Teredinibacter turnerae T7901: one gene and its partner. The protein of the gene in region 2 interacts with the protein of the main gene of each other region in a pairwise test. Links are inferred from orthologs where the notes say so. Each region holds a gene or a part of one and is shown on either strand. Other genes may lie near its edges.

Region 1 (7,052 bases), 2.4 Mb from region 2 along the record:
ATATCGCCTACAGTTGGCGGCTTCGTGTTCAGGCGGTACCTACCGCTAACGAGTGGCAGGTCATCACCGATGGGCTGCGCAATACGCTGGCAATAAAACAAACGGTTCGCTTACTGGAGTCCCCGGCAGTATCCAGTCTCTGCACCATGGGTCACTGGCGCCCGGTCATACTGTTGCCGCTGGGCTTGCTAACCCAACTGCCACGGGAGCAACTGGAAGCACTGCTGTTACATGAGTTAGCGCATATTCGCCGCCACGATTATCTGGTGAATTTGCTGCAGAGCGTTTTCCGCCATCTGCTGTTTTTTAATCCAGCCGTGTTGTGGATTTGCCGCCAGATCGATCAGGAGCGCGAAAACGCCTGCGACGATATCGCCATCACCTACTGTGGCAACCCCAAGCACTTTGCTGCTGGCCTCGCCAATATCGCCGAAATCAATCTGCACCAACGGGCCGTGCTCGCTGCGCGAGGCCGCAAAAATCTGCTGCTGGCGCGGATACAACGCCTGTTCACGCCGGCAGCGGGGGAATCGCGCATCGCAGAGCGGCTCTCAGCCGTGTGCTGTGCGGCGGGCCTTGCCATCGCCATAAATGTGAATGCCGCCGACATCGCGCCCCGCGAGGCTGTAGCAACACCAAACGCTAGCACCGCATTAACCGTTGCGACTGCGACGGCTGAATTGCCCAAACCACTCCTGGCCAAACCACTCCCTACCGCAAACGAACCTGCCGCAGTGCAGCGGATCGCGACCACCCAAGCCGCACCCGTCGCTGCCCCACAGGCCACAAGTGCTATAGCGGAGCCGAGGGCTGTACCACCAGCAGCACCCGTTGCAGAAACCGCTGCGCGGCATTATCAGCACTTGCAACTGGCACAGGCGCCAATGCCTAAACCTGAAGTGGCAATCAAAGCGCGCGCGCCCACACTCAGCCCGGTGAAAGTACCGGAATTTAATGAACTGATGCTGGCAGAAACGTTTAACCTGCCACTTGCACGGAAGATCGCTATCGAGCCCGTCGCCGTGCATTTCGCCGATATCTGGTTAAAACGCTTCCAGGCAAAAACCTCGACCAGCTATCAGGAACAAATTTCGCGAACCTATGCGGCCGAGCTGACAAAATCCCTGCAAAAGGCATTTCGCGCGGAGGGTTGGACGGTGGTGGATAGCAAAGATTCTGGCGCCATCCACTTACAGGCTGCGTTAATCGATCTCTATATTTTTGCCCCAGAAACCCCGGGAATAAAGCAGACTATCATCGCGCAAGCGGGGCAAGCCGGTATCCGCATGGCGCTAAAGGCACCTGATGGCGCAACCTTTATGACACTGGAGGATCACCGCAATACAGAAGATGCCAGCAGCGGGCCTTCGGTCGCGAACCGGGCGACCAATCTGCATTATTTCAAAAAGCTGATGGAAAGCTGGGCGGGCAGTGCTGCGACCTACACGGAGCAGGTAACAGCACTGGTAGAACAACAACGCAAGTAGAGCCACGCGATGCGCGCGGGCGCTAGCCAGCGGCTGGAAAGCAAACGGCTAGGACTTTTTCGGCGCTTCGCGCTTAGCGATATCGACCAGTTCTAATTCGAAAACCAGTACAGAATTAGGCGGGATGCGGCTGCGGTCCTGATTGCCGTAGCCCAGTTCAGGCGGCACAAACAGCTCGATCTTCTCGCCTTTTTTCATCAGTTGCAACGCTTCTGTCCAGCCTTTAACCAGGCGATTCACCTGAAACTGACGAGGTTTATCCGGCTCAGTCTGATCGAAAACCGCGCCATCGGTCAGGGTTCCTTTGTAAAACACTGATACGCGATCCAGTTTGTCTGGAGATTCTCCGTCACCTTCTTTCAGTACCCGATACTGCAAGCCGCTCTCAGTAACCTGAATCCCCTCTTTGGATTTGTTTTCCTCCATAAACGCGTGTGCTTTGGCGAGGTTTTCTTCTCGCTGGCGCTGTTGTTCCGCGCGCTTGTACTCACGAACTTCTTTTTGTAGCGCCAAAAACACCGTTTTTGCGTCTTCTTGCGACATTTGCATATCGCCTTTGACTGTATCCGTAATTCCGCGCAAATACAGGTCGACATCGAAGTTCGGGTCTACGCCACGATTTTCATCGACGACATCTTTAACCTTCTCACCAATGTACATGCCCACAGCGTAGGCTTCGCGCTGCTCGTCCGAGGAAAGTTGGGCCGGCGCTTGCTGCGCCTCATTTTTGCAGCCAGCCAGTGCGATACCGAGCACTGCCATAGCCAAGATAGACTTTCGCATAATATTTCACCCTTTGATTATTATTGGTTCCTGTCGGCAGGAGCGAGAATAGTACCCTAACAATTAACAGTTTCAAGTAGCGTCTAACACAGCTTTGAACCACTGCTCGCCTACCCGCTAGGCGGGTTTTTTGTCATAATGCCCGACTTTTCCTTCAATCCTATTCCGCAGCCCGACATTCGCATGAAAGACCTCTACAACCCGTCAGAAATTGAGCAACAAGCGCAACAATACTGGGAATCCCACAAGAGCTTCGAAGTCAGCGAAGACACCAGCAAAGAAAAGTTCTACTGCCTCGCCATGTTCCCCTACCCCAGCGGTCGGCTCCACATGGGCCACGTGCGCAACTACACCATCACCGATGTAATTGCACGCTTTCAGCGCATGCAGGGCAAAAACGTGCTGCACCCTATGGGCTGGGACGCTTTTGGTTTGCCCGCAGAAAACGCGGCTATCAAAAACAACACCGCGCCGGCCAAGTGGACCTACGCCAATACCGATTACATGCGCAGCCAGCTAAAAGAACTAGGCTTTGGCTTCGACTGGACCCGCGAAGTGACCACCTGCAAACCGGATTACTATCGCTGGGAACAGTGGTTCTTCACCCGCCTTTACGAAAAAGGTCTGGCTTATAAGAAAGTCTCAGCGGTGAACTGGTGCCCGAATGACCAGACCGTACTGGCCAACGAACAGGTGGTGGAAGGTTGCTGCTGGCGTTGCGATACCCCGGTAGAACGCAAAGAAATTCCGCAGTGGTTTATTCGCATTACCGATTACGCCGAAGAGTTGCTTAAGGATCTCGACAAGCTGCCGCACTGGCCTGAGCAAGTGCGCACCATGCAGAAAAACTGGATCGGCAAGAGTAAGGGCGTGCAGATGAGTTTCGACCTGAGCGCGCCTATCGCCGGTCACGATCACTTTGAGGTTTACACCACTCGCCCCGACACCACCATGGGTATTACCTACGTCACTCTTGCGGCGGAGCACCCCATTGCCCTGGCCGTGGCGGAACACAACCCGGCTCTCGCAGAGTTTATCCAGGAATGCAAAGTGCAGTCGGTTGCCGAAGCCGATATGGCGAGTATGGAGAAAAAGGGCATGGATACCGGGCTCAAAGCCCTGCACCCTATTACCCGTGAGGAAGTGCCCGTTTGGGTTGGCAACTATGTATTGATGGACTACGGCTCCGGCGCGGTTATGGCGGTTCCAGGTCACGATCAGCGCGACTGGGAGTTCGCACGTAAATACGATCTGCCCATCAAGCAGGTGGTCGCCAGCAAAGACGGTGAAGAGATCGACCTGAACACAGCCGCGTTTGTCGAAAAAGGCATTTTAGTGAATTCCGGCGAATACGACGGCTTGGATTTCAACGCCGCCTTCGAAGCCTTGTCGCAAACCCTGGTTGCAGCAGGCAAGGGTCGTGTAACCACCAACTACCGTCTACGCGACTGGGGCGTTTCGCGCCAGCGCTACTGGGGTGCTCCCATCCCTATTTTTAACCTGCCCGATGGTGGCGAAATCCCCGTGCCCGCACACAAGCTGCCAATTCTGCTTCCGGAAGACGTGGTGATGGATGGGGTACAGTCGCCTATTAAAGCGGATGTTTCGTGGAAAAAAGACGAGTTGGACGGTCAGGCAGTCGAGCGCGAAACCGATACCTTCGACACCTTCATGGAGAGCTCCTGGTACTACGCGCGCTACGCGGGGCCCAGCAGCGAATCCATGATCGACAGCGACAAAGCCAACTATTGGCTGCCGGTCGATCAATATGTGGGCGGTATCGAACACGCTATTTTGCACCTGCTCTATGCGCGCTTTTTCCACAAACTGATGCGCGACGAAGGTTTGGTCGCCTGCGACGAGCCTTTTGAGCGTCTGCTGTGTCAGGGCATGGTGCTGAAAGACGGCACCAAAATGTCCAAATCCAAAGGCAATACCGTCGACCCAGCCGAACTGATCGGTCAATACGGTGCCGATACCGTCCGCCTGTTCACCATGTTTGCTGCGCCGCCGGAGCAGAGCCTGGAGTGGACCGACAGCGGTGTTGAAGGCGCCTTCCGGTTCCTTAAGAAATTATGGAAAACCGTGCAAACTCACCTGGCGGCTGGCGAACCCGGCGAGTTGAACCCCGCGGAGTTGAACGACACGCAAAAAGACCTGCGCCGCAAAACCCACGAAACCATCGCCAAAGTCACCGACGACTACGGCCGACGCCAAACCTTCAACACCGCTATTGCCGCGGTTATGGAGTTGCTGAACGAGGTGGGCCGCAATGCCGATCGCGCCAACGAGCAAGGTCTTTCGGTTGAGCGGGAAGCGCTGGAAGCTGCCGTTCAGGTTCTCGCCCCTATCGTGCCGCACATCTGCCACGAGCTTTGGTTAGCACTGGGCCACAGTGAGCCGGTGCTGGACGTCACCTGGCCTGCGGCAGACGAAGAGGCGATGGTGAAGAGCTCAATTACACTGGTTGCCCAGGTCAACGGCAAAGTACGAGCGAAGCTGGAAGCACCCGCGGACGCCGACAAGGATGCACTGGAGAAGCTCGCCCTGGCAGACCCGAACGTACAGAAGTTCATCGCCGATAAAATGATCCGCAAGATCATCGTAGTACCAGGAAAACTGGTCAATATCGTGGTGGCCTAGTGAATCGCTCACCTTTCCCGAAAACCAGCGCGCTGCTTGCCTGCGCGCTGTGTCTGGTCCTAAGCGCCTGTGGCTGGCAGTTGCGCGGGGTTAATCCGCATTCCACCAGCACCGCGCTGCCAAGCGAGCTCCACGTGCTGGCCCGCGAACCCAACAGCGCCATGGCACGGACACTGCGCCGCATCCTCACCAGTAAAAATATACACCCCACCAGCACGGCGGCTCTCACGCTCGAACTGGATGACGTACGACTCGAAAAACGCCCGCTGTCAGTAAGCGAAACCGGAGTGACGGCGCAGTATCAGCTTGTGCTGACCGTGCGCTATCACTACAGCCAGGGAGCCGCTTCAGCCCAACCGCTACGCAGTGCAGTACAGGAAGTTTCCAGTTGGCGCACCTACGATTTCGACCCGAAGATTATCGTCGCCAAAAACCAGGAAGAGCAGGCGTTACGCGAGGAAATGCGAGAAGAATTAGCCTGGCGTATGCTCGATGCGGTACCTGAATTATCCCGTGCGGAAGTGACGGCAGATTAATGGCCAAGCTTCGCGCCGACCAACTTCCAGGCGCGCTGAAAAAGCGCCTGGCACCGGTGTACCTGGTTACCGGAGACGAACCTCTGCTGAGTCAGGAGTCCTGCGATGCGATTCGCCAGACGGCGAAAAAACAGGGCTTTATTGAGCGCGAGCTGTATCACACAGACGCGGGCTTCAGTTGGGACGAGCTGTACAACGCCACCAATGCCATGTCTCTGTTCGCAGACAAAAAAATTATCGAAATCCGTATACACAATGGCAAACCCGGTGATGCGGGTAGTAAGGCGATTCTGGAGTTTTGTGCGAACATCAACGACGACACCTTATTGCTCCTGGTAAGCCCCAAAATCGACTCCCGCAGCCAGAATAGCAAGTGGTACAAAGCGATAGACCAGGCCGGGGAAGTCATCACCATCTGGCCAGTCGGCCCGGCACAATTGCCGCGCTGGGTGGATACCCGCTTAAAGCAAGCCGGTCTCAACGCTGACAGCGAAGCTATCGATATTCTCTGTGCCAAAACGGAGGGCAATTTACTCGCCGCGGTACAAGAGGTGGAAAAACTCAAACTGGTCGCTGAGGGAAATTTTATCGATGCCCAGATGATGGCCAACGCGGTTATGGACTCCGCGCGTTACGACACCTTCGGCATGGTCGATAAAGCAATTTTTGGTGACAGTCGCGCGGCGGCAGAAAGCCTGCAGGGGCTGCGCGCTGAAGGTACCGAAGCCCTGGCACTGCTGTGGGCGCTGACCCGCGATATCCGCACGCTCACCAATATCAAAGAAGGCCTGCAAGCCGGAGAGAACTTCGACCTGGCCGCTAAGCGCAACGGCGTATGGGATAAACGCAAACCGCTGTTCAAACAGGCGATCCAACGCCACAAACTGCCCCAACTCTACGGCCTGTTGCGCAAAACAGCACTGGCTGATCGCATCGCCAAGGGTAGCGCCAAAGGCGATATCTGGAATCTGCTGCTGGATATCACACTCGGGCTCGCTGGCGTTAATGTCCACAGTGCCAAAACTGCCCGCCAGGAAATCTTGCGCTAGCCGCTTATCCCCTATTTCTCCAGCTATCGACCCGCACTGCCATACTTGAATATACTTGGGAACGCTTGAATCAATTCTTGCCAGGCCCAAGCCTGTAAGCTTGTACGGCGAGAACTCACTCAGCCAAGCTCCATCGTGCAGATTGGGGCAATGGACGACTCTCATGCCGGTACAGCGACTCACCAGGATAGCGCTCACACTTGCCCTGTTTGCTAGCGCGCTTCCGCTCGCCACGGCAGCAGACTCAATTCCCGTGCGCGTGCACGAGATTGAAAACCAGGGCGCCTACAATAAGCGCTACAGCTACTTTCTAGTGCTACTGGAACATGTGCTCAATGCTTCTTGCGAAGAGTGTGTCATCGAGAAAGTCGCCTTCCCCTTGGCCACGTCCACACGTAACGCGGTTCACCTGCAGAAGGGCCGCATCGATGTTGCCTGGATCAACACAAACCCCGCCCGCGAGAAACTGCTGCGGCCTGTCCGAATCCCTATCTACAAGGGGCTGATTGGCTGGCGGCTGCTACTTGCCCGCGAAGGTACAGCCAACAAACTGA
Region 2 (6,922 bases):
GTGACCGATGGCCTGGAACAAAGTCGGGAGCAGCTGCGCAATGCGGAAGAAAAACGGGAGACATTGCGTAAGGATGTCGATCAGCAAAACCGCAAGTTCACTGAATTAAAAACGGCACTTGGCGGTAAAAAAGCCAAGGTCGAGCAGGTGCTCGAAGGGCGTCAGCGTGCGCAACGGGATATTCAGGATGCGCGCACCCAGATGGATGCCGAAGGTGCGAACCTGGTAGATGCACGCACGCTGTTGCAAGAAGCGATTCTCGCCATGGAGGAAGATACGGAAAAACGCGAAACCCTGTTGCGTCGGCGCGACGATATCCGGGGGCGTCTGGATAGTGCACGTCAGAAAGCGCGTCACGATAAAGACCGCTCGCACGAGCTGGCGATGCGCCATCAGTCATTGAAAACACAGGTAGAGGCGACCCGACAGGGTATTCAGCGGTTGCAAGACCAGATGGCCCGGATGCTGGAACGCCGCGAAACGCTGCGAATGGCTTTGGAAGAAACTCGTGAGCCAGTTGAAGAGCAGAAGCTGGAGTTGGAAGCGTATCTCGAAAAGCGTATCGCTGTTGAGGCTGAAATGGGCGAATCCCGCCGTGCGGTAGAGCAGGTGGAAGGCGAGCTGCGAGAAGCCGAGAAAGCCCGGCACGCATTTGAGGGGCACATCGGTGAATTGCGCACAAGTCTGGAATCAGCGCGACTCGAAGCGCAAACACTGCAAGTTCAGCAACAGGGCTTGGTGCAGCAGCTCACTGAAATGGAATTTGATCTGGAGGCGTTGCTCGAGAACCTTCAGGAAGGGGACACCATTCCTGATCTGGAGGAGGAGCTGGGTAAAATAGGCAACCGTATCAGTCGTCTTGGCCCCATCAACTTGGCCGCTATCGACGAATATAAAACGGAATCTGAACGCAAAACCTACCTGGACGCTCAGAACGAGGATTTGCGGGAAGCCTTGGAAACGCTCGAAAATGCGATCAAGAAAATCGATCGCGAAACCCGAACCCGCTTCAAGGAGACATTCGATCAGATTAACAGCGGGTTGCAGGAGCTGTTTCCCAAAGTATTTGGTGGCGGACACGCCTACCTGGAACTCACCGGTGAGGATATGCTCGATACGGGTATCGCAATCATGGCGCGGCCGCCAGGCAAGAAAAACAGTACCATCCACTTGTTGTCCGGTGGTGAGAAAGCGCTCACAGCCATCGCTCTTGTGTTCTCCATATTCCGCTTAAATCCAGCGCCTTTCTGTATGCTGGATGAAGTGGATGCGCCGCTCGATGACGCTAACGTGGGGCGCTATGCCCGCATGGTGGAAGAAATGTCGAGTCAGGTGCAGTTTATCTATATCACCCACAATAAAATTGCGATGGAAATGGCGCATCAGCTAATGGGGGTGACGATGCACGAGCCGGGTGTATCACGCATGGTGACAGTGGATGTTGAGGAAGCGGCTGAACTGGCGGCGGTGTAACACTGTCGTAACCAGATCGCCGGGGTATAATTTAACGAATGACTTGTTAAGAGGAAGATGATCCGAATGCGGGATTGGTTGACCGTCATTATTATTCTTTTAATTGCGGGTATCACACTCGATGCTTTTCGCCGTATGCGACAGGCGCGCCGTGAGAGCATAAGGCTTTCCAAAAACGCGGCACTGGCAGACAAAGAAGACGTGCGGGAGAGCTCCAGTGAGTTCCCAGGCGGCGGGCCCAGGGTGGTTGGGTATCGCGATGAAGGCGATGCGCAATCGATTACTGAAACACTGAAGCGCAAGCACCGGGAGAAGAAAACCACTGTGGGGGCACCCAACAGGATTCCTGAGCAAGTCACGCTTAATCTGGACGAGCATGTTCCGATGTTGATGGACCCGGTGGATTCCCCAGAGGACGACGAGAACGAGCCGCTGGAACCGCAACTCGGTGATCTTGCCAACCTGGATGACTCGGTAGAAGCCGAGGAGCGACCGCATATATCAGAGCCTGAGCCAACTGCAAAGAAAAAGACAAAACGCGCCGAGAAGGCAATGCCAGACGATGATCAGGAGGCGGCGCGAGCGCCGGACGAGGTGCTGATTATTAACGTTATGGCCAAAACGGGGACCAGGTTCGACGGGCAGTCGTTGCTGGCGGCGTTGATGTCCGCAGATATGAAGCTGGGCGCGATGGATATTTTTCACCGCCATTTGCGCGAGCATGGTGATGGCCCGATTCTATTCAGCCTGGCGAATATGGTGGTACCGGGTACGTTTAATTTATCGGCCATGGCGGATTTCCAGACGCCCGGTGTCAGCCTGTTTCTGAGTCTCCCCATACCCGACGACACCTTGGATGACGATGAGCTGGACGGCTTAAGTATCCGTGCTTTCGACACCATGGCTGGCACCGCCAAAGCGCTCGCGGCGGCTCTGGATGGTGAGCTCAAAGACGAGAATCGCAGCGTAATGACGCAGCAGACTATCGAACACGCGCGTCAGCGGGTAGTCGAATACGAACGCAAGCGCAAACTCGCGCGAGCCTAGGTTGGCCCGCGCGGCTTACTCCTTATTTTATGGCTGTGCGCCGCTGGCAGTTAATCCTGTATCAGCCGCCAGCCGATACTTTAGTAAGATGGTTTTATCACAAAACCTGGATACCGGTTTAAACACCCATGGCAGATAGTCAGGTCCCCTCCGAAGCCGTAATGCGGCGTTGCAATGAGTTGCACCAGCTCCTTAATCACCACAACCGACAGTACTATTTGCTCGATGAGCCGGAAATTCCGGACGCCGAGTACGATCGTCTGTTCCACGAACTGAAAACGCTGGAAGCGGAGTTTCCGCAGCTGGAAACCGCAGATTCGCCGACCCAACGCGTCGGTGCAGAGCCGCTCAAAGGTTTTTCATCCGTGCAGCACGAAGTGCCCATGCTATCGCTGGACAACGCTTTCAGTGATGAGGATATGCGGGCGTTTGAAAAGCGTATCCAAGACCGTTTAGCCTCGGATGCGGAGCTTGAATATGCCTGTGAACCCAAGTTCGACGGCATTGCCGTAAGCCTGTTGTATCGCGATGGGCGTTTGCAACGTGGCGCTACACGAGGTGATGGCGCGACCGGTGAAGATATTACTCAGAACGTAAGGACCATCGGCTCGGTGCCGCTTAAATTGAGCGGAGACAATGTTCCGGCGGTGTTTGAAGTACGGGGCGAAGTTGTTATGCCGCGCGCTGGGTTTGCCAAGCTCAACGCAGCCGCGCAGGAACGCGGTGACAGGTTGTTTGTTAATCCGCGCAATGCCGCTGCTGGCGCGCTGCGACAATTAGATCCTTCGATCACCGCCAAGCGGCCGCTGGTATTCTTTGCGTATAGTGTCGGCTACGTAGAGGGCGAGCTTCCGCCGACGCACTTCGGCACTTTGGATCTGCTGGAAAAGCTGGGTTTTGTGGTTGCTGGCGAGCGTGCCCTGGCGCACGGGGCTGGCGGATGTTTAGCTTATTATCGCGATTTGGGCGAGAAACGAGCGGACCTTGGCTACGACATTGACGGCATCGTCTTCAAAGTGAACGACTATGGCCTACAAAACCGGCTCGGTTTTGTATCCCGAGCGCCACGATGGGCGATCGCGCACAAATTTCCCGCGCAAGAAGAAATGACCGTGCTTAACGACGTCGAGTTCCAGGTGGGCAGGACTGGCGCGGTAACCCCGGTGGCGAGGCTTGAGCCTGTTTTTGTCGGTGGCGTAACCGTATCCAATGCGACCCTGCACAATCGGGATGAGATTGAGCGCCTGGGGGTAAAAATTGGCGACCAGGTGGTCGTGCGCCGGGCTGGGGACGTTATTCCACAAATCGTCTCAGTAGTCTTGTCTGCACGTCCGCAACACGCAAAGGAGATTGTCTTTCCTGCAAACTGCCCAGTGTGTGGCTCGCAAGTGGAAGTGCTGGAAGGTGAGGCAGTTGCGCGCTGTACCGGCGGGTTAGTGTGTGCCGCGCAGCGTAAAGAAGCGATCAAGCACTTTGTCAGTCGCACCGCGATGGATATTGAAGGGCTCGGCGATAAACTGGTAGAGCAGCTCGTGGGGCTTGGTCATATCGAGCATATCGCAGACATCTATCGCTTGGAACACGAGGTACTGGCTAACATGGAGCGAATGGGTGACAAGTCTGCACAAAATGTCATCGATGCCATCGAAAAAAGTAAATCGACCACCTTGCCCCGGTTTCTGTTTGCGCTGGGTATTCGAGAAGTGGGCCAGGCGACGGCTCGAAACATCGCACAGCATTTTGGTATGCTGAAAAACCTGATGGACGCGGACCAAGAGGCGCTGGTAGCTGTGGATGATGTGGGGCCAATCGTCGCCCATCACATCTTTGATTTTTTCCAGCAGCAGGGTAACCGCGCGCAAATTGCGCTTTTGCAAGAGGCTGGCGTGCACTGGCCAGAGAGTGCTCCTGTCGCCGCGGAAAGTTTGCCGTTAGATGGCAAAACCTACGTGCTGACGGGTACGCTGGAAACACTGTCGCGCGATGAAGCGAAAGAAAAATTACTGGCACTGGGGGCCAAGGTGACTGGGAGTGTATCTAAAAAAACGGATTGTGTCGTCGCCGGGCCTGGTGCCGGTTCCAAGTTGGCGAAAGCGGAAAGTCTGGGTATTGAGGTGCTCGACGAAGCCGCTTTTGTTGCGCTGCTCGATTCTTTCTAAAATGGGGCGCGCGGTGAAACTCTCCCTGTTTATCTTCTGTGCGCTCGTATTGGCTGGTTGCGCCAGCGCACCGCCTCGGCACGTGGATAATATCTGCCATATCTTCGATGAAAAAAATGGCTGGTACAAAGATGCAAAAAAAGCCACTAAAAAATGGCGAGTGCCAATAGCCACGAACATGGCAATTATGTACCAGGAGAGCGGGTTCAAAAACACCGCCAAGCCGCCGCGTAAAAAGATTCTGGGGTTTATCCCCGGGCCGCGAAAAAGCAGTGCCTACGGCTATGCCCAGGCAAAGGATGAAACCTGGGATTGGTATAAGTCGAAAGCGCCGCACTGGGGCGCTGATCGCAATGATTTTGATGATGCTATCGATTTCATCGCCTGGTACAACAATTTGAGCGTGAAAACCCTTAAGATCAAGCCGAGCGACACCTACCGCCTCTACCTGGCCTATCACGAAGGCCACGGGGGGTTCGCGCGCGGCACGTTTAACAGCAAAGCCTGGCTCAAAGCGACCGCTAAGAAAGTAAGTTCTCGCGCTGCGCGCTACCAGGCGCAATTGAATAAGTGCGAAGATCGGCTGAATTCCTGGTGGCCGTTTTGAGCCACTGAGCAGTTTAATACGAGAGATTTATGGAGCAGGAATCCATTGTTTACGGTTGTATAAAAGACCTTTCATCGAACCCAGGTGATGTATCGCGGCGCCAAAATAATCGCAATGCAATGCTAGCGTTACCCAAGTCCGAAGAGTGGCCTTATCTGTGTCAGGAGATGTTTTCGATTCCCGAATTAGAGGTGAACGCCGAGGCATATCTCTCCGACGTAATGCACTTCGGTGCCTCCTACAAAGCTATTGAGTACGAGTGGAATAACTGGATTGAAAAATTTGAAGCACTGCTCAATCAGATGTATTGGGTGTCAGCCGTAGTCCACTTGGAAACAGAACTATACGGCACGCATACTTTTACCTGGGAGAGTCGCAATAATGGTCACACACCAGGTGCTGGTATTCACAAAGTTCACTGCGAGTGGACTCAAGAAAACGCATTCGTACGATAGGCTACATGAAAGTTAAATTCCGCTTTAATAAGCGTTCCAACGTCATGGTAACGCTAATCGCCAGTGGCGCTGCGCTGGCAATGATGGTTGTGAGATTCGGCTACCCGGCAGACAAGCTCTTCGAGGCACTCTGGGTCGCAGTATTACTGCTTGCAGCGCTTGTTGGCGCCGCTGCGGTGTTGGGTTTGTGCCTGCGCTGGCTGATGGGGCGGGGCGATAGCGTCATGGATGAATCCTTGCACAGGCTTAACAATAAGCTCGAGGAAGACAGCGAAAAATGAAAGACTCGAGGATTCCTGCGCACTATGTGACAAGGTTGTTGGAGCAGGCGCATCTCGCAGGTTGTGATACGCGAACAATCCTCCAGCAGGCCGAAATAGACGAACAGGCCCTGAGCTTGCAGTCCGACATTAGCGCGCGGCGCTATGCGTCTTTATATCAGCTGGTTATGCGCACAACCGAAGACGAATGGTTTGGTATGTTCGTGGGTGGCAAAGTTCAGCTTGGCTCTTTTCGGATGATGTGTCTGACCCTGCTCAGTTGCAGCAACTTGCGGCAGGCGATTATTCGTGCCGGCGAGTTTTCCGAAATCTGTCGCGGCATGTTGGTCAAGTTTACGCTTGACGAAGATCCTCCTAACGAGCATGTATTCCTACGCATGGTACCGGTTCGCAGTTGTGGCACTGAGGAATTTGACCAACTGCTTAGCGACGCTGACCCCGGCCACATACTTAACGCCATAATAGCTTGGCACAAATTTGCGGAGTGGTTGACAGGTAAAGATATTGCTTTGCACAAGGTTGCACTGCGACACCCGAAAAGTCGCGGCTGCGAGCCTCTTGCCTGCGTGCGTCAGGAAAGCGTTATTCACGATTGCAGCGATGTCGGCTTCGCGTTTTCCAAAGCTGTGTTGGAGTATCCCCTGGTGCAGGATCACGAGTCATTGATGGCTTTTCTATCTACTGCACCTTACCACCTCGTCACCCAGGACCCGCTCAAACTGAGTTTTACCGAACGGGTGCGGAACATTTTGAAGCGCGAGGTCAACCGGAGTATCCCATCGGCGGAGCAGCTATCCGAAATGCTGAACATGTCGGTGACGACCATGCGTCGGCAGCTGAGTAAGGAAGGTACGTCTTACCAGAAATTGAAGGACGAATGCCGAATGGAAGTCGCCATTC

What was found.
Region 1: the proteins of ligA (region 2) and leuS interact in binary tests that used the Escherichia coli proteins (3 or more experiments, as listed by UniProt). The link is inferred for Teredinibacter turnerae T7901 from one-to-one orthologs.

What each region holds. Positions count from the first base shown.
Region 1 is NC_012997.1:4,283,447-4,290,498, forward strand. Bases 2,130-5,183 are described here. They hold leuS (leucine--tRNA ligase), read left to right. Parts: upstream 2,130-2,453; coding sequence 2,454-4,913; downstream 4,914-5,183. Other genes in these bases: TERTU_RS17235 (BamJ family beta-barrel-assembly machinery protein), read right to left, coding at 2,130-2,270; TERTU_RS17245 (LPS-assembly lipoprotein LptE), read left to right, coding at 4,913-5,183. In the rest of the region: TERTU_RS17230 (M56 family metallopeptidase), read left to right, coding at 1-1,487; more of TERTU_RS17235, read right to left, coding at 1,536-2,129; more of TERTU_RS17245, read left to right, coding at 5,184-5,449; holA (DNA polymerase III subunit delta), read left to right, coding at 5,449-6,498; TERTU_RS17255 (substrate-binding periplasmic protein), read left to right, coding at 6,662-7,052.
Region 2 is NC_012997.1:1,925,726-1,932,647, forward strand. Bases 2,240-5,163 are described here. They hold ligA (NAD-dependent DNA ligase LigA), read left to right. Parts: upstream 2,240-2,648; coding sequence 2,649-4,679; downstream 4,680-5,163. Other genes in these bases: zipA (cell division protein ZipA), read left to right, coding at 2,240-2,520; TERTU_RS08375 (transglycosylase SLT domain-containing protein), read left to right, coding at 4,681-5,163. Outside these bases: chromosome segregation protein SMC, read left to right, coding at 1-1,473; more of zipA, read left to right, coding at 1,540-2,239; more of TERTU_RS08375, read left to right, coding at 5,164-5,286; TERTU_RS08380 (hypothetical protein), read left to right, coding at 5,316-5,741; TERTU_RS08385 (hypothetical protein), read left to right, coding at 5,747-6,022; TERTU_RS08390 (helix-turn-helix domain-containing protein), read left to right, coding at 6,019-6,922. UniProt on the Escherichia coli protein: DNA ligase that catalyzes the formation of phosphodiester linkages between 5'-phosphoryl and 3'-hydroxyl groups in double-stranded DNA using NAD as a coenzyme and as the energy source for the reaction.